Regions from separate parts of the Streptomyces glycanivorans genome, predicted to be linked through region 2. Evidence: predicted binding sites of a transcription regulator. Region 2 holds the regulator's gene; the other holds the start of a gene.
What was found. Region 2 encodes HspR, which represses chaperone genes until heat shock. Its sites were predicted from a motif close to TTGAGNNNNNNNNNCTCAA; they were not measured.
Positions count from the first base shown of each region.

Region 1: the regulator HspR is predicted to act here: its motif matches at 7,215-7,233, upstream of lon (endopeptidase La).

Region 1 is NZ_CP120983.1:2,762,325-2,772,013, reverse strand. It holds gene P8A20_RS11680 (DUF6104 family protein) at 1-7, opposite strand, end outside; gene P8A20_RS11675 (multifunctional oxoglutarate decarboxylase/oxoglutarate dehydrogenase thiamine pyrophosphate-binding subunit/dihydrolipoyllysine-residue succinyltransferase subunit) at 97-3,885, opposite strand; gene P8A20_RS11670 (HAMP domain-containing sensor histidine kinase) at 4,145-5,221, opposite strand; gene P8A20_RS11665 (response regulator transcription factor) at 5,218-5,955, opposite strand; gene P8A20_RS11660 (spermidine synthase family protein) at 6,189-6,875, opposite strand; gene lon (endopeptidase La) at 7,256-9,689, shown strand, end outside.
Region 2 is NZ_CP120983.1:4,320,685-4,330,373, reverse strand. It holds gene clpB (ATP-dependent chaperone ClpB) at 99-2,699, opposite strand; gene P8A20_RS19075 (pyridoxamine 5'-phosphate oxidase family protein) at 2,838-3,239, shown strand; gene P8A20_RS19070 (Rieske (2Fe-2S) protein) at 3,364-3,684, opposite strand; gene P8A20_RS19065 (5'-nucleotidase) at 3,681-3,959, opposite strand; gene P8A20_RS19060 (helix-turn-helix domain-containing protein) at 4,223-5,068, shown strand; gene P8A20_RS19055 (helix-turn-helix transcriptional regulator) at 5,230-6,246, shown strand; gene P8A20_RS19050 (heat shock protein transcriptional repressor HspR) at 6,276-6,722, opposite strand; gene dnaJ (molecular chaperone DnaJ) at 6,724-7,917, opposite strand; gene grpE (nucleotide exchange factor GrpE) at 8,011-8,661, opposite strand; gene dnaK (molecular chaperone DnaK) at 8,658-9,689, opposite strand, start outside.

The DNA.
Region 1 (9,689 bases), 1.6 Mb from region 2:
AGTACATGGGACCAGAATAACGAGCCCCGGAAACCGGAGGGCCCGGCCCCGCGAAGATCTCGCGGAGCCGGGCCATCGGTGTCGTACAGCGGCTGATCAGGCCTCGAAGACCTCGGCGACCAGCTGGGTCTGCTCCGCCTGGTGGCGCTTGGCCGAGCCGACCGCCGGGGACGAGCCGTGCGGACGCGAGATGCGGCGCAGGCGCTCACCGTGCGGCACATCGGCGCCGACGGCCAGGTCCAGGTGGTCGATCAGGTTGAGCGCGATGAACGGCCACGCACCCTGGTTCGCCGGCTCCTCCTGCGCCCAGAGGTACTTCTCGGCGTTCGGGTACTTGGCGATCTCGGCCTGGATCTCCGCACCCGGCAGCGGGTACAGGCGCTCCAGCCGGATGATCGCCGTCTCGGTGTCGCCGCGCTTCTCGCGCTCGGCGTCCAGGTCGTAGTAGAGCTTCCCGGACACGAAGACGACCTTGCGGACCGCCTCGGCGCTGACCGTCTCGTCGCCGATCACCGGACGGAAGCCGCCGGTGGTGAACTCCTCGGCCTTCGACGCCGCTGCCTTGAGACGCAGCATCGACTTCGGGGTGAAGACGATCAGCGGCTTGTGGTGCGGGTTGTGCACCTGCCAGCGCAGAAGGTGGAAGTAGTTCGACGGGAGGGTCGGCATCGCGACCGTCATGTTGTCCTGCGCGCACATCTGCAGGAAACGCTCCGGGCGGGCGGACGAGTGGTCCGGGCCCTGGCCCTCGTAGCCGTGCGGGAGCAGCAGGGTGACGCCGGACGTCTGGCCCCACTTCTGCTCGGCCGAGGAGATGAATTCGTCCACGACGGTCTGGGCGCCGTTGACGAAGTCACCGAACTGGGCCTCCCAGATCACCAGGGACTCCGGGCGGGCCAGCGAGTAGCCGTACTCGAAGCCCATCGCCGCGTACTCGCTGAGCAGCGAGTCGTAGACGTTGTAACGGGCCTGGTCGTCGGAGAGGTAGAGCAGCGGGGTGTAGTCCTCGCCGGTCTTCTGGTCGACGAGGACGGCGTGGCGCTGACCGAACGTGCCGCGGCGGGTGTCCTGGCCGGCGAGCCGGACCGGGGTGCCCTCCATCAGCAGCGAACCGATGGCCAGGGTCTCGCCCATGCCCCAGTCGATCGTGCCGTTCTCCACCGAGGCCGCGCGCCGCTGCATCTGCGGGAGCAGACGCGGGTGCACCGTGATGCCGTCGGGGATGTTGACCTGCGACTCGGCGATCAGCTTCACGACCTCCGAGGACACCGCGGTACCGACCGAGACCGGGAACTCCGCCTGGACGTCCGGGACATGCGGCTGGGACGGCGCCGAGGTGGCCTCGCGGACCTCCGCGAAGACCTTCTCCAGCTGGCCCTGGAAGTCCTGGAGCGCCTGCTCGGCCTCTTCCAGGGTGATGTCGCCACGACCGATGAGGGACTCGGTGTAGAGCTTGCGCACCGAGCGCTTCTTGTCGATCAGGGTGTACATCTGCGGGTTGGTGAACTCCGGGTTGTCGCCCTCGTTGTGACCGCGGCGGCGGTAGCAGATGAGGTCGATGACGACGTCCTTGTTGAACGTCTGCCGGTACTCGAAGGCGAGCCGCGCGACGCGGACCACGGCCTCCGGGTCGTCACCGTTGACGTGGATGATCGGCGCCTCGATCATGCGCGCCACGTCCGTGGCGTACATCGAGGAGCGCGAGGACTCCGGGGCGGCGGTGAAGCCGACCTGGTTGTTGATCACCACGTGCACCGTGCCGCCGGTGCGGTAGCCGCGCAGCTGCGACATGTTGAGCGTCTCGGCGACGACGCCCTGGCCCGCGAAGGCCGCGTCGCCGTGGAGCGCGACGGGCAGGACCGTGAAGTCCGTGCCGCCCTTGTTGATGATGTCCTGCTTGGCGCGCGCGATGCCCTCGAGGACCGGGTCGACGGCCTCCAGGTGCGAGGGGTTGGCGGCCAGCGAGACCTTGATCTGCTCGCCGTCCAGACCGGTGAAGGTGCCCTCGGCGCCCAGGTGGTACTTGACGTCGCCGGAACCGTGCATCGACCGCGGGTCGAGGTTGCCCTCGAACTCCCGGAAGATCTGCGCGTACGACTTGCCCACGATGTTGGCCAGGACGTTCAGCCGGCCGCGGTGGGCCATGCCGATGACGACCTCGTCGAGGCGGGCCTCGGCGGCGGAGTCGATGACCGCGTCGAGCAGCGGGATGACGGACTCGCCGCCCTCCAGCGAGAAGCGCTTCTGGCCGACGTACTTGGTCTGGAGGAACGTCTCGAACGCCTCGGCGGCGTTGAGGCGGCGCAGGATCCGCAGCTGCTCCTCGCGCTCCGGGGCCGGGCGCGGACGCTCCACCCGGTCCTGGAGCCACTTGCGCTCCTTCGGCTCCTGGATGTGCATGAACTCGATGCCGGTGGTGCGGCAGTAAGACTCACGCAGGACGCCGAGGATGTCGCGGAGCTTCATCATCGTCTTGCCGGCGAAACCGCCGACCGCGAAGTCGCGCTCCAGGTCCCACAGGGTGAGGCCGTGCTCGGTGATGTCCAGGTCGGGGTGCTTGCGCTGGCGGTACTCCAGCGGGTCGGTGTCGGCCATCACGTGACCGCGGACCCGGTAGGAGTGGATCAGCTCGAAGACGCGCGCGGCCTTGGTGACGTCGTCGTCGTGCGAGGCGTCGATGTCCTTGAGCCAGCGGACCGGCTCGTAGGGGATGCGCAGCGCCTTGAAGATCTCGTCGTAGAAGTCGTTCTCGCCGAGCAGCAGCTGGGCCAGGACGCGGAGGAACTCGCCGGACGCGGCACCCTGGATGACGCGGTGGTCGTACGTCGAGGTCAGGGTCATGACCTTCGAGATGCCCAGCTTGTTCAGGGTGTCCTGCGAGGTGCCCTGGAACTCCGCCGGGTAGTCCATCGCGCCGACGCCCATGATGAGGCCCTGTCCGGGCATCAGGCGGGGCACCGAGTGCACGGTGCCGATGCCGCCGGGGTTCGTCAGCGAGGCGGTGACCCCGGAGAAGTCGTCCATGCCGAGCTTGCCGACGCGCGCACGGCGGACGATGTCCTCGTAGGCCTGCCAGAACTCGAAGAAGTTGAGCGTCTCGGCCTTCTTGATGGCCGCCACGACGAGCTGACGGTCGCCGTTCGGCTTGACCAGGTCGATGGCGAGGCCGAGGTTGACGTGCTCCGGCTTGACCAGGGTCGGCTTGCCGTCCTTCACCGCGAAGGAGTAGTTCATCGACGGCATGGCCTTGAGGGCCTGCACCATCGCGTACCCGATGAGGTGCGTGAAGGAGATCTTCCCGCCGCGGGCCCGCTTCAGGTGGTTGTTGATGACGATGCGGTTGTCGAAGAGCAGCTTCACCGGCACGGCGCGGACCGACGTGGCCGTCGGCAGCTCCAGGGAGGCGTTCATGTTCTTCGCGACGGCGGCCGACGGGCCGCGCAGCGTCACGAACTCCGGGCCCCCGGGGGCCTCGGCCGGGGCCTCCGCCTTCGCGGGTGCCGGGGCGGCCTTGGCCGGCGCGGCCTTCGCGGGGGCGGCGGGAGCCTTCGCCGGAGCGGCGGCCGCGGGCTTGGCCGGGGCCGCGGGGGGCGCGGCCGGAGCCTGTGCCGTCGCGCCGTTGTTCACGGTGGCGGCGGCCGGGGCCGGGGTCACCGCTCCCGCGGGGGCGGTGACGGGCTTGTCCGCCGTGCCGGACGTACCCGGCTTGTAGTCGGCGAAGAAGTCCCACCAGGCGCGGTCGACCGAACTGGGGTCCTGGAGGTACTGCTGGTAGATCTCGTCGACGAGCCACTCATTGGGGCCGAAAGCGGCGGCCGGGTTGGACCCGGAGCCCGCTTCTTGATCGGTCGAGATGCTCGAGTTACTGGGGGACTGAGACGACACGGCGGCAACCGCCCTCTTCCGCTTCACAAGGTGATGGACAGCGGAAATCAAGGCTACGCCTCCCGAGCCGTAACGTGCAGGCCGGGCCGGTCTTCGTCGTGCACATCACATCCGAAGCCGGGTTTCGGCGCATGAAATGGCGGGAAACAAGCAGGGTTCCACTGCCCTTCGGGTACGCGGGGCCGGTGCTGCGGCCCCCTGGACCGTATCTCTTCCCGGACGGGAAGCAGAAACGGGTCCCTCCGCTTCGAACGCAGAGTCAACCCTGGGTTCGTACTTCCCCTGGAAGGGTGACCTGGATACGGCATCCACGGGTCGATTCGGCCACGCCGATGCGGCCGCCGTGCAGATCCACCGCCCAACGGGCGATCGCGAGGCCGAGCCCCGTGCCGCCGTCGCTGCCCGGGCCGTGCGGGGAGGGCGCCTGGCCGCGGTTGAAGCGCTCGAAGACCCGGTGGCGCTCCGCCTCGGGGATGCCGGGGCCCTCGTCGACGATCTCCAGCTCCAGCGACTCGGGATACTCCCCGCGCCGCGCCAGCACCGTGACCCGGCCGTGCGGCGGGCTGTGTTTCACGGCGTTGTCGATCAGATTGGCGACCACCTGGTGGAGGCGTTCCGCGTCCGCGTAGGCCGTCAGCTCGGGCGGTGACACGTCGAGGTGCAGATGGACGTCGGTGCGCGAGTGATTGCCCGAACCTGAGGAGAGCCGGCGCTGGGAGGCGGCGAGATTCGCCTCCTTCAGCACACCCGACAGGTACGGCCAGACCTCGAAGCGGCGCGCCTTGATCGCCAGCACGCCGTTGTCCAGGCGGGAGAGATCCAGCAGGGTCTCCACCAGTCTGCCCAGGCGTTCGGTCTGTTTCAGCGCGGTGCGCATCGTCTCCGGATCCGCGGCGGACACCCCGTCCACCACGTTCTCCAGGACGGCTCTGAGCGCCGCGATCGGTGTGCGCAGCTCGTGGGAGACGTTGGCCACCAGCTCCTTGCGGTGCCGGTCCTCCGCCTCCAGATCGTCCGTCATCCGGTTGATCGTCTGCGCCAGGTCGCCGAGCTCGTCACGTCGCCCGGCGCCGCTCACCCGTCTCGTGTAGTCGCCGTGCGAGATCGACCGCGCGACGGCACGCATCTCGTCCAGCGGCGCGGTCAGCCCGTGTGCCACGAACTGGGTGATCAGCAGGGTGGCGATCACCGAGAAGACCGTGATGAACCGGAACTCGGTCCTGGTCCGCAGGGCGACGATGAGGAGCCCGGTCGTGATGAACACGGAGACCACCACGAGCGTGCCCAGCTTGGCCTTGATCGAGAAGGGCCGCAGTCCGGAGCCGGGCCGCGTCATGGCGCGGGGGTCTCCAGGGCGTAGCCGACGCCGTGCACGGTACGGATCCGCTCGGCGCCGATCTTCCGGCGCAGAGCCTTGATGTGGCTGTCGACCGTGCGGGTCCCGGAGGCGTCCGCCCAGTCCCAGACCTCGGCCAGCAGCTGTTCCCGGGACAGCACCGCACGCGGGGTGTTGGCCAGGCAGACCAGCAGGTCGAACTCCGTCGGGGTGAGGTGGACGTCGTCGGCGCGCACCCTGACACGGCGCTGCGCGTGGTCGATCTCCAGCTCGCCGAGGCGCAGGATGCCGCTGCGCGGAGTCACCGCGGCCAGTGCGGCCCTCTCGACCCGGCGCAGCAGGACGTGGACCCGCGCCGCCAGTTCCCGCATGGAGAACGGCTTGGTCATGTAGTCGTCGGCGCCGACGCCGAGCCCGACCAGCATGTCGGTCTCGTCGTCGCGTGCCGTGAGCATCAGTACCGGCACCGGACGCTGGGCCTGCACGCGACGGCAGACCTCCAGGCCGTCGAAGCCGGGAAGCATGATGTCGAGCACCATCAGGTCGGGCTGCCATGCCTCTGCGGCGTCCACGGCCGCCGGGCCGTCGAGCGCCGTCTGCACCAGGAAGCCCTCGGCCCGCAACCGGGCGGAGATGGCGTCGACGATCGTCGCGTCGTCCTCTACCACCAGCACCCGGCGCTGAGCTCCCGGGGTGGCCGCGACGCCGTTGTGGGTGGTGTGTGTCTGTTCCATCGCCCCGCCCCTGCCCGTTCTCGCGGAGGCCATTCCTCCGGAGGCACGGTTATCGCTTGTGGATGTCGTCGGTGATCCCTTGTGACGGTCAGCAGCGTAAAGGCACAGGAGGCCTCCCGGCTACGCAGGGTGTTGTCCGTCGTGAAGGTGTTACCCACGGAAAGGAGACGGATCGGCGGTCTTGTGGGGTCCGGTCCATGGGGCGACCGGGGTGTGCATACCGGGTGGGGGGTTCACTCTCCCCGGAGTGCGAGATGGACCACGTCCGGCACACCTCGGGCAACGGCTACTTCTTCGGTCGTTACTGCGTGGAATCCGGCATTCCGCAAAGCTGACTCGAAGTCGGCGGACGGCTGCGCGGACCATACGGCGAGCACTCCACCGGGCGTCAGGCGCGTCCGGCAGGCTTCCAGACCGGCCGCCGAGTAGAGGCTTCCGTTGTCCTGCGTGACGGTCCAGTCGGGGCCGTTGTCGATGTCCAGGCACAGAGCGTCGTAACGCTCCGTGGTCGTGTGGAGGTGGGCGACGAGGTCCGTGCGCAGCACCTCGGTCCGGGGGTCGGCGAGCGCCGCACCGGAGATCTGTTCGAGCGGCCCGTCGAGGTGCCAGTCCACGATGGCCTCCTCGCGCTCGACGACCGCGATCCGGCCCCATCGCGGTTCCTCGGCGGCCCGGACCAGCGAGAACCCGACGCCGAGCCCGCCGATCAGTACCGACGGGTCCGGCCGGCCGGCGGGCAGGGCCGCGAGCGCCGCGTCGATCAGCAGCCTCTCGGACCGCCCGTCGGAGGTGTCCATCAGGAAGCAGCCGTTGGCGATGATCTCGAAGTCACGGCCCCGCTCACGCAGGACGACTTCGCCGAACGGCCCCTCGCGCCGGTCGAGGACGACGGGGCGGTGGGCGTCAGTGGTGGACGGCATGGGCACGGTCTCCGGTTTCCGGCAGGCGGCGTTGGCTCCCGGGCTCCCCTCGGGCGGTCCCATGTTTCCCTGCCGTGGCCTCTCGGGCCAGCGGTTTTGCCAGGTGCCACCCCTCGGGGGCTCCGGCGGAGCCCGCGTGCCCCCCACGCGGCGGGGGCCGGACCGTCCGGGAATGGCCGCGGCCCTCGGGGTGCTGCTGTGGAGGCGGGTGCGGAGCCTGGTGGGCGGACGGCCGCCACTGCGGGGAGTTCCGCAGGTGGGGCCCGGCCCGGGGGTCGGCCGGGGTGCTGATCGCTGAGAGCGAACGCAAGTCGGGGAACATTGACGGGCTCACAAGCATTGAGTCCACATAGCTCAACTTGCCTGCTTAAGGGGAGATCATGACTGAAGGATCCAACGCCTCCAGGGCGTCCACGCCGATCGACCTGCCCGTGCTGCCGCTGGACGACGAGGTCGTACTGCCCGGAATGGTGGTGCCGCTCGACCTGTCGGACGCGGAGGTACGCGCCGCCGTGGAGGCCGCCCAGGCCGTCGCGCGGCCCGGGGGCGGCAAGCCCGAGGTTCTGCTCGTGCCGCGCATCGACGGGAACTACACCGGGACCGGTGTCCTGGGCACCGTGGAACAGGTCGGCCGGCTGTCCGACGGGGACCCGGGCGCACTCATCCGCGCCCGTGACCGGGTGCGCATCGGTGCGGGGACCAGTGGTCCCGGCAACGCCCTGTGGGTGGAGGGCACCCGGATCGAGGTGGCGTTGCCCGATCCCCTGCCCGGCTCCGCCGCCGAGCTGGCCAAGGAGTACAAGGCCCTCGCGACCAGCTGGCTGAAGAAGCGCGGTGCCTGGCAGGTCGTGGACCGGGTCCAGCAGATCGACGACATCTCCGCCCTCGCCGACAACTCCGGGTACTCGCCCTTCCTCACCACCGCGCAGAAGGTCCAGCTGCTGGAGACCGCCGACGCGGTCACCCGTCTGAAGCTGGCCATCCAGTGGCTCGGCGAGCACCTCGCCGAGCAGGACGTGGCCGAGTCCATCGCCAAGGACGTCCAGGAGGGCGTCGACAAGCAGCAGCGCGAATTCCTGCTGAGGCGACAGCTCGACGCCGTGCGCAAGGAGCTCTCCGAGCTCAACGGCGAATCCGGTTCCGGCGACGAGTCCGACGACTACCGGGCACGCGTCGAGGCCGCCGACCTCCCCGGACACGTCCGCGAGGCCGCCCTCAAGGAGGTCGAGAAGCTGGAGCGCGCCTCCGACCAGAGCCCCGAGGGGTCCTGGATCCGGACCTGGCTGGACACGGTCCTGGAGCTCCCCTGGAACGAGCGGACCGAGGACGCCTACGACATCCGCGGCGCGCGGGAGATCCTCGACGCCGAGCACGCGGGCCTGGGCGACGTGAAGGAGCGCATCACCGAATACCTCGCGGTGCGCAAGCGGCGTGCCGACCGCGGGCTCGGTGTGGTCGGCGGCCGGCGCGGCGGTGCCGTGCTGGCCCTGGTCGGCCCGCCCGGCGTGGGCAAGACCTCCCTCGGCGAGTCCGTCGCGCACGCCATGGGACGCAAGTTCGTCCGGGTCGCGCTCGGCGGGGTGCGGGACGAGGCCGAGATCAGGGGCCACCGGCGCACGTACGTCGGCGCGCTTCCCGGCCGCATCGTCCGGGCCGTCAAGGAGGCCGGATCGATGAACCCGGTCGTCCTGCTCGACGAGATCGACAAGGTCGGATCCGACTTCCGGGGCGACCCGGCGGCCGCCCTGCTCGAAGTGCTCGACCCGGCGCAGAACCACACCTTCCGCGACCACTACCTGGAGGTCGAACTCGACCTCAGCGACGTCGTGTTCCTGGCCACCGCCAACGTTCTCGACGCCATTCCGGAAGCCCTGCTCGACCGCATGGAGCTGGTCACGCTGGACGGCTACACCGAGGACGAGAAGGTCGTCATCGCGCGTGACCACCTGCTCCCGCGCCAGCTGGAGCGTGCCGGTCTGGAGAAGGACGAGGTCGGTCTCGACGAGTCCGCACTGCGCAAGCTGGCGGGCGAGTACACCCGGGAGGCCGGGGTGCGGAACCTGGAGCGGTCCGTCGCCCGGCTGCTGCGAAAGGTCGCGGCCCAGCACGAACTGGGCGAGCGGGAGCTCCCGTTCACCGTGTCCGCGCAGGATCTGCGGGGACTGATCGGACGGCCGCACCACGTTCCCGAGTCCGCCCAGGACCCGGCCGGGCGCCGCACCGCGGTGCCGGGCGTGGCCACCGGGCTGGCTGTGACCGGAGCGGGCGGTGACGTGCTGTTCGTCGAGGCGTCGCTCGCAGATCCGGAGACCGGGGCGTCGGGGCTGACCCTGACCGGCCAGCTCGGCGACGTCATGAAGGAGTCCGCGCAGATCGCCCTGAGCTTCCTGCGCTCGCACGGGGCGGAGCTGGAGCTTCCGGTCGCGGACCTGAAGGACCGGGGTGTGCACATCCACTTCCCGGCGGGCGCGGTCCCGAAGGACGGCCCGAGCGCCGGCATCACCCTGACGACCGCGCTGGCCTCGCTGCTCTCCGGGCGGCTGGTCCGCACGGACGTGGCGATGACCGGTGAGGTGTCGCTGACCGGACGGGTGCTGCCGATCGGCGGTCTGAAGCAGAAGCTGCTGGCCGCCCACCGCGCGGGCATCACCACCGTGGTGATCCCCCAGCGCAACGAGGCCGACCTGGACGACGTCCCGGCGGAGGTCCTCGACACCCTGGACGTCCACCCGGTGACCGACGTCCGCCAGGTGCTCGAGATCGCGCTCGCCCCGGCCTCGGCCAGGGCGCAGGACAGGCTCCCGGCCGCCGCGT
Region 2 (9,689 bases):
CGATGCATGCCACATACACACATCAAATAAGGCCGGGTGGCACACAGATGTCCCCGGCCGGGACGCGAGGACGTCCGGCCGGGGACACCGGGAACCGCCTACAGGGTCTTCTCCACCGCCGCGGGACCCACGATCAGTCCGTCACCGGCCCGGTCCACCCGGACCGTGTCGCCGTCCCTGACATCGCCGGCGAGGATCTCCTTCGCGAGCCGGTCGCCGATCGCTGTCTGGATCAGGCGGCGCAGCGGCCGGGCTCCGTACGCCGGGTCGTTGCCCTCCTCGGCCAGCCAGGCGAGGGCGTCCGGTGTGACGTCCAGCCGGATGCGGCGGTCGGCCAGCCGGCCGGCGAGACGGGCCACCTGGAGCCCCGCGATGTGGGCCAGCTCGTCCCCGGAGAGGGCGGAGAAGACGACCAGGTCGTCGAGCCGGTTGAGGAACTCCGGCTTGAACGAGGCGCGTACGACGTCCAGCACCCGCTCCTTCTTCACCTCGGGCCCGGTCAGGGGGTCGACCAGGAACTGGCTGCCCAGGTTCGACGTGAGGACCAGGATGGTGTTGCGGAAGTCCACCGTCCGGCCCTGCCCGTCGGTGAGCCGGCCGTCGTCGAGCACCTGGAGCAGGATGTCGAAGACCTCGGGGTGGGCCTTCTCGACCTCGTCCAGCAGCACGACGCTGTACGGGCGGCGGCGCACCGCCTCCGTGAGCTGGCCGCCCTCCTCGTAGCCGACGTAGCCGGGCGGGGCCCCGACGAGCCGGGCGACGCTGTGCTTCTCGCTGTACTCGCTCATGTCGATGCGGATCATGGCCCGCTCGTCGTCGAACAAAAAGTCCGCGAGCGCCTTGGCCAGCTCCGTCTTACCGACCCCGGTCGGGCCGAGGAAGAGGAACGAACCGGTGGGCCGGTCGGGGTCGGCGATCCCGGCGCGGGTGCGGCGAACGGCGTCCGACACGGCCCGCACGGCCTCGCTCTGCCCGATGAGCCGCCTGCCCAGTTCGGACTCCATGCGCAGGAGCTTCTGGGTCTCGCCCTCCAGCAGGCGTCCGGCCGGGATGCCGGTCCACGCGCCGACGACGTCGGCGATGTCGTCCGGGCCGACCTCCTCCTTGACCATGGTGTCGACGGCAGCCTCCTGCTCGGCCTCGTCCGCCTCGGCCAGCTCGCGCTCCAGTCCGGGGATCTCCCCGTAGAGCAGCTTGGACGCGGTGTCGAAGTCACCGTCGCGCTGGGCACGCTCGGCCTGGCCGCGCAGCTCGTCGAGGCGCTCCTTGAGCTCACCGACGCGGTTCAGGCCCTGCTTCTCCTTCTCCCAGCGGGCGGTGAGACCGCGCAGCTCCTCCTCCTTGTCGGCGAGGTCGCGGCGGATCTTCTCCAGCCGCTGCTTGGAGCCCTGGTCGGTCTCGTTCTTGAGCGCCAGCTCCTCCATGTGCAGCCGGTCAACGGAACGCTGGAGCTCGTCGATCTCCAGGGGCGAGGAGTCGATCTCCATGCGGAGCCGCGAGGCCGCCTCGTCGACGAGGTCGATCGCCTTGTCGGGGAGGAAACGGGAGGTGATGTAGCGGTCCGAGAGGGTCGCGGCGGCCACCAGCGAGGAGTCGGCGATCTGGACCTTGTGGTGCGCCTCGTAGCGGCCCTTGAGGCCACGCAGGATCGCGATGGTGTCCTCGACGGAGGGCTCGGCGACCAGGACCTGCTGGAAGCGGCGCTCCAGGGCGGGGTCCTTCTCGATGCGCTCGCGGTACTCGTCGAGCGTGGTGGCGCCGACCATGCGCAGCTCACCGCGGGCGAGCATCGGCTTCAGCATGTTGCCCGCGTCCATCGCCGAGTCCCCGCCGGCGCCCGCGCCGACGACGGTGTGCAGCTCGTCGATGAAGGTGATGATCCGGCCGTCGCTCTCCTTGATCTCGGAGAGGACGGTCTTGAGTCGTTCCTCGAACTCACCGCGGTACTTGGCACCCGCGACCATCGCACCCAGGTCCAGCGAGACGAGCCGCTTGTTCCGCAGGGACTCGGGGACGTCGCCCTTGACGATGCGCTGGGCGAGTCCCTCGACCACCGCGGTCTTGCCGACGCCGGGCTCACCGATGAGCACGGGGTTGTTCTTCGTGCGGCGCGACAGCACCTGCACGAGGCGGCGGATCTCCTGGTCACGGCCGATGACCGGGTCGAGCTTGCCCTCGCGTGCGGCAGCCGTGAAGTCGGTGCCGAACTTCTCCAGCGCCTTGTACTGGCCTTCGGGGTCGGGAGTGGTCACCCGGCGCCCTCCCCTGCTCTTCTCGAATGCGTCCAGCAGCTTCTTCGCGCCGGCTCCCTGCCCGTCGAGGATCTCACCGGCACGGCCGCCCTTCGCCGCCACGGCGATCAGCAGGTGCTCGGTGGAGAGGTAGTCGTCGCCGAGCTCCTTGGCGCGCCGGTCGGCGTCCGCGAGGACGGCGAGCAGCTCACGGCTCGGCTGGGGCGGCGCGACGGTCGATCCGGTGACGCTGGGCAGCGCGCCGAGCAGCCTCTCGGTCTCCTCGCGCACGACCACCTGGTCCGCCTCGACGGAGGCCAGCAGGTCGGTGATGTTGGCGTTGTCCTCGCCCGCGAGCAGCGCCAGCAGCAGGTGTCCGGGGGTCAGGTCCGGATGTCCGTCCTTGACGGCCCTGGCGGTGGCCGCGTTGAGGGCGTCCCGGCTCTTGTTGGTCAGCTCGGCGTCCACGGGCGCTGTCTCCTCCTCGTTCGGGGTTCTTCTCGGAACTTTGACTCGAACAACGGGTACAAAGTTGAGTCTATTCCACTCAAGGCTGCTCCGGCACCTCCCCGGGCCACCCCCGGGCCCTCTCTCTAGGCTGACCTCATGCCTGACGTACGCAACCCCGGCCCCGAGTACCTCGCCTTCTGGCGCGAGCGCCACGTGTGCACCCTGACCACCCTCCGCCCGGACGGCACACCGCACGTGGTGCCCGTCGGCGTGACCTACGACCCGGAGACGCGGATCGCCCGTGTCATCACGGGCGGGAACACCAGGAAGGCCGCCCACGTCCTGGCGGCGGGCCCGGAGGGGGCACGGGTCGCGGTCTGCCAGATGCAGGGGCGCCGCTGGGCGACCCTGGAAGGCCGCGCGGTGGTGCGTACGGAGCCCGAGGAGGTCGAGGACGCGGTACGCCGCTACGCGGAGCGCTACGAACGCACGCCGCGCCACAACCCGGAACGGGTCGTCATCGAGATCGCCGTGGACAGGGCGCTCGGAAAGGGCTGAGGAATTCAGGCCCGGAAATTCCGGTGGGATTCCGGGCAGCACAGCGGCGCCACCGTGTTCAGGTCACGATGGCGCCGCTGTGTGGGGGAAGTGCCGGAACGATATGGAACGACGGGGGAATCGTTCAGGCACTGCGGGGGGTGGCGGAAATGGTTTCTGATTCGAACAGCTCGTGGTCACGCTGATCGAGATTCACGAAAATCATGCCGTACCGCACGGCACATCGAACAGGCTGGGGCGCTCCGCGGGGCCGGCGAAGACAGCGATAGGCGCGGATGTCGTCATCCGTTTCCATCACGACGACGATCGGCTCCCCGAACAGGGTGACCATCAACGAATCGCCCTGGCGGGTAAGTGCCGTGAGCAGATCGATGAAATGCCACCCTGAGCGGTACGCCGTGGCCATCTCCCGTCGGAAGGTTCGGTCGTCCGGCGGGGTGGTCATGCCGCAGGGCCGGTCGGAGCCACACCCCACGTGATGTCACCCGAGGTCGCACCCCAGGTGATGTCGGTCGGAGGCGCACCCCAGGTGATGTCGCCCGAGGCCACACCCCACGTGATGTCGGTCGGAGCCGCACCCCATGTGATGTCACCGGGCACTGCCGTCGCCTGCTCTGCCTGTGCAGCCCCCCAGGTGATGTCCTGGACACCCAACGCACCGTAGGCCAGGGCCCCCACGAAAGCCGTGGCAAGCACCGAGCGAAGCATTCGCTTAGACATTTCGGCTTCGTCCTCACTTGATGGATTCATCTCCCCCGCTCTCAAGACGATGTCTCACGCGGACACGCAAGCACCACTGGATCGATGCATCATGTTCTTGCACGTTCAGGAACATGGGGGGTGGAGATATGGATACATGCGACTCAAATGGGGCGCATCGGCACGGGATCACCCAACTATGCGATGCGGGGCAGCGCCTCTACGCGAGCGCGCTGCGCTCCGGCCGCATACCGCGTTCGGAGGTGGAGCCCGCTCCGTGCCTGATGGACTTCGCCCTGCTCCACCCCGACCCCGACGACGCCGACTGGCTACGCCCCGTGCCGCCGTCGGCGGCCCTCGCCCAGCGGCTGCACCCCATCGAGAGGGAGATCCAGGAGCGCCGGCGCCATTCCCTGGAGCTCACCGAGTCCTTCGAACCTTTCATGGACATCAGCGCGCAGGATCCGCCCACGACTCACGCAATCACCGTGCTCGAAGGCGGCACCCGCATCAACGCGGCCATCGACGTGGCCACGGCCGAATGCCGCAGCGAAGTGCTCACCGTGCAGCCCGGAGGGGTTCGCAGCGAGGACATCCTCAGCAAGGGGCTGGAGCGCGGCACGGCCGTGGTGGACCGCGGAGTCAGCATCCGCACCCTCTACCAGCACACGGTCCGCCATCACCACGGGACGTTCGCGTACGCGGAGCGGCTCGCCGAGGGCGTCGAGATCCGCACGCTGGAGGAACTCGTGCAGCGCATGCTCATCTTCGACCGCGCCGTCGCCTTCATCCCTGCCCAGGACGACCTGACGGTCGCACTCGAACTGCGGCACCCGGGTCTCGTCTCCTACCTGATCAACGTCTTCGAGCAGCTCTGGCAGCGTGCCACCCCGCTGCTGGAGGACGTCTCGTACACACCGACCCCCGCCGGAATCAGCGGGGTACAGCGCTCCATCGCCCAGCTGCTGGTCGAGGGGCACGTCGACGATTCGATAGCCCGCCGGCTCGGCATGAACGTCCGCACCTGCCGGGCGCACATAGCGAAGCTCAACGCGGCCCTCGGCAGCGGCAGTCGGGCTCAGCTCGGCTACCTCATCTCACAGTCAGGAATCCTGGACCAGAAGAACTGACGGCCGAGGCCCCGCCGGAGCGAGGCGCCGCCGCTCCGTGACGAGCGGCAGGCCGGGCGCCCGGGCGGGCTCCCACGGCCACAACACGTCCACACTCCACCCGAACACTAGGCTTCCGCCACCGGCAACTTGTTGCAGCGCACAAAGCGGGGGGCTCCCAGATGGGAACAGAACCGGTGCAACCGCCGCACAACCACAGCCCGAGAGAACTCTGCGCCCCCGGACTGGATCTGTACGAACGGGCCCTGCGCCAGGGGCGGATCGCCCGCTCCGATCTCGACGCGGCACCGTGCCTGACCGACGGGGCGCTGGTGCAGCCCGATCCCTGGGACGAGGAGTGGTTCCGTCCCGTCCCGCCCTCGGCGGCCCTGGCCCGCCTGCTGCAGCCGCTCACACGCGAGATCGACGAGCGTGTGGAGCGGACCCTCGGCCTGACCCGGTCCCTGGCCCCCCTGGCCGCCATAGCCAACGGCGACCCCCATCTGGCCATCACCATGCTGGAAGGTCCCGAGGCGATACGGACGGCCATCCACGAGGCCACCGCCCAGGCCACGGACGAAGTCCTCACGGCGCAGCCGGGGAGCACACGGCCCCGCACCACCCTGCGCACGGCCCTGGACAACGCCAGGACCGCCATCGCCCGGGGCGCCGGGCTCCGTCACATCTACCAGCACCCGGCGCGTTACAGCACGCAGGTCAGGGACTACCTGCGACAGGTGCCCGCGGAGTCCCTCGACGTCCGGACCACCGAACTGACCGTGGAGCGGCTGCTCATCTTCGACCGCAGGGTGGCCTTCATCCCGGCCACCGCCGACCGCAGCACGGCACTGGAGATCCGCCACCCCGCTCTCGTCCGCTACCTCGTCCAGGTCTACGAGGTCCTCTGGACGCAGGCGACCCCGCTCGCCCGGCCGCTCCCCACGACCACCCCGGGAATCCAGGTCACGGCCGTCCAGCAGAGCATCGCCCGGCTCCTCAGCCAGGGCCATGTCGACGACGCGGTGGCACGCAAGCTGGGCATCAGTGTCCGCACCTGCCGCGCTCACATCGCCAAGCTGATGCAGGCACTCGGCGCCGACAGCCGCACCCATCTCGGGGCCCTCATCGTGCGGTCAGGCATCGTGGACGAGACCGGCGCCGCCCCGGGCACACGGAAAGGGCCCGCATCCGAGTCATGAGACTCGATGCGGGCCCTTGCCCTGCCGGCTCAGTCCTTCGGCCTCTTGGGCCGCCAGACCACCAGCGCGCTCGTCTGCTGCACGTCCTGGTACGGCACCAGGTCCCGCCGGTAGGAGGCGTGCACCTGGGCCTCACGCTGCTGCATGGCCACGGCCGCGCCGTCCACCGCCGCGGAGAGCTCGGCGACGCGCTGCTGGAGCGCGGCAACCTGGTTCTCCAGCTCGATGATCCGCTTGATGCCCGCGAGGTTGATGCCCTCGTCCTGCGACAGCTGCTGCACGGTGCGCAGCAGTTCGATGTCACGGGCCGAGTAGCGCCGGCCGCGCCCGGCCGTACGGTCGGGCGAGACCAGGCCGAGACGGTCGTACTGGCGCAGTGTCTGCGGGTGCAGGCCCGAGAGCTGGGCCGCGATCGAGATCACGTAGACCGGTGATTCGTCGGTCAGCTGGTACGGATTGCGTCGACGGCCGTCCATCTCAAGCTCCCTTCGCAGCCTGGAACAGCTCCGCCCGCGGGTCCTCCCCCGCGGTCGCCTTCCGGTAGGCCTCCAGTGCGTCCTGAGCGTCCGCGCCGAGGTCCGTGGGCACGGACACCTCGACGGTGACCAGGAGGTCGCCCCGGGTGCCGTCCTTGCGCACGGCGCCCTTGCCGCGGGCCCGCATGGTACGTCCGTTGGGCGTGCCCGCCGGGAGTTTCAGGGTGACCGGGGGCCCGCCGAGCGTGGGGACCTTCACCTCACCGCCGAGCGCCGCCTCCGGGAAGGTGACGGGCACGGTGACGGTGAGGTTGTCGCCCTTGCGTCCGAACACCGGGTGGGCGTCGACGTGGACGACGACGTAGAGGTCGCCGGCAGGTCCGCCGCGCTCGCCCGGGCTGCCCTTGCCGCGCAGCCTGATCCGCTGGCCGTCCGACACCCCCGCCGGGATCCTGACCTGCATCGTGCGGGCGGACTTCGCCCGGCCGCTGCCCTTGCAGACGTCGCAGGGGTCCTGGGCGATGAGGCCCCGGCCCTTGCAGTCCACGCAGGGATCGGTCAGCGAGAAACCGCCGCCGGTGCCGCGCGACACCTGGCCGGTGCCGACGCACGTCGGGCAGACCCTCGGGGTGCCGTTCTTGTCGCCGGTGCCCGAACACGCCTTGCAGGGAGCCTGGCTGGACATCCGCAACGGGACCGTGGCCCCGTCGACCGCCTCGGTGAAGCTGAGCGTCACCTCGGACTCGATGTCCTGGCCGCGCCGCGGCTGGACACGTGTGCCCGCACCGCCACGGTTGAACAGTCCGCCGAAGACGTCCCCCAGGCCGCCACCGCCGCCACCGCCGAACCCACCGGCGCCGGCGTTCTGGCCACCGCCCGGGGCACCTCCGAAGAGGTCGCCCAGGTCGAAGTTGAAGTTGCCGCCCGCACCGCCGGGACCCGCCCGGAAGCCTCCGCTGCCGAAGAGGGCGCGCGCCTCGTCGTACTCCTTGCGCTTCTTGGGGTCGCCGAGGACGTCGTTCGCCTCGGAGATCTCCTTGAAGCGCTCCTCGGCCTTGGCGTCACCCTTGTTGGCGTCCGGGTGGTACTCGCGGGCGAGCTTCCGGTACGCCTTCTTGACCTCGGCGTCGGTGGCGTCCTTGGGGACGCCGAGAACCTTGTAGTAGTCCTTCTCGACGAAGTCCTTCGTGCTCATCGACGTCCCTCCTTCCGGACGATCGGCCGTGCGGCCGGCCCCGTGGCCGGCCGCACGCCCCGTCGGTGTTCACCGCAGTGGTCGGACGGAATGTCAGACCTCTTCGGTGCCACCGCTCTCCTCGTCGTCTGCCTTCTCTTCCTTCGCCGCCGCGGGCGTGGCGCCCGGCTGCGGCTCCGCCACGGCCACCCGCGCGGGGCGGATGGTGCGCTCCCCGATGCGATACCCGGGCTGCAGGATCGCCACGCAGGTCGTCTCGGTGACGTCCGGCGCGTACGAGTGCATCAGGGCCTCGTGGATCGTCGGGTCGAAGGGCTCGCCCTCCTTGCCGAACTGCTGGAGGCCCAGCTTCGCGACGACCGTCTCCAGGGATTCGGCCACCGACTTGAACCCGCCGACGAGTTCGCCGTGCTCGCGGGCCCGGCCGACGTCGTCGAGCACCGGCAGGAGCTCGGTCAGGAGACCCGCTGCCGCGACCTCCTTGACCATGACCCGGTCGCGCTCGACGCGGCGGCGGTAGTTCTGGTACTCGGCCTGGAGCCGCTGGAGGTCGGCCGTACGCTCGTTGAGCGCGGTACGGACCTGGTCCAGCTGAGCCGTCAGTGCCGCTGTCTGCGGTACGTCCCCGGCCGGGGCCGCCGCCTCCTCGTCGGAGGGGGTGGCGGCCTTCGGCTCGGCGTCGTCGGAGCTCGCGCCGGAGGGGACGTCAGGCTTCTCGTCGAAGCCCGGAGTCTCCTCGGTCACGCCGCACCGCCCTTCGTGTCCTTCTCGTCGTCCACGATCTCGGCGTCGACGACGTCGTCGTCGGCCTTGCCCTGGGCGTCGCCCGGCGCCTCGGCACCCGGGGCCGCACCCTCGGACTGGGTGTTGGCGTACATCGCCTGGCCCAGCTTCTGGGAGACGGCCGCGACCTTCTCGGTGGCGGTGCGGATCTCGGCGGTGTCCTCGCCCTTGAGCTTCTCCTTCAGCTCGGTGAGCGCGGTCTCCACCTCCGTCTTCACGTCGCCGGGGACCTTGTCCTCGTTGTCCTTGAGGAACTTCTCCGTCTGGTAGACGAGCTGCTCGCCCTGGTTGCGGGACTCGGCGGCCTCGCGACGGCGGTGGTCCTCGTCGGCGTACTGCTCGGCCTCTTCGCGCATCCGGTTGACCTCGTCCTTCGGCAGCGAGGAGCCACCGGTGACGGTCATCTTCTGCTCCTTGCCGGTGCCGAGGTCCTTGGCAGCGACGTGCATGATGCCGTTGGCGTCGATGTCGAAGGCGACCTCGATCTGCGGCACACCACGCGGGGCCGGCGGCAGACCGGTGAGCTCGAACATCCCGAGCTTCTTGTTGTACGCCGCGATCTCGCGCTCGCCCTGGTAGACCTGGATCTGCACGGACGGCTGGTTGTCCTCGGCCGTCGTGAAGATCTCGGAACGCTTGGTCGGGATCGTGGTGTTGCGCTCGATGAGCTTCGTCATGATCCCTCCCTTGGTCTCGATGCCGAGGGACAGCGGGGTCACGTCGAGGAGCAGGACGTCCTTGACCTCGCCCTTGAGGACACCGGCCTGGAGCGAGGCGCCGATGGCGACGACCTCGTCCGGGTTCACACCCTTGTTGGCGTCCTGGCCGCCCGTGAGCTCCTTGACGAGCTCGGCGACGGCCGGCATACGGGTCGAGCCACCGACGAGAACGACGTGGTCGATCTCGGAGAGCTGGATGCCCGCGTCCTTGATGACGTTGTGGAACGGGTTCTTGCAGCGGTCCAGGAGGTCTGCGGTCAGCTGCTGGAA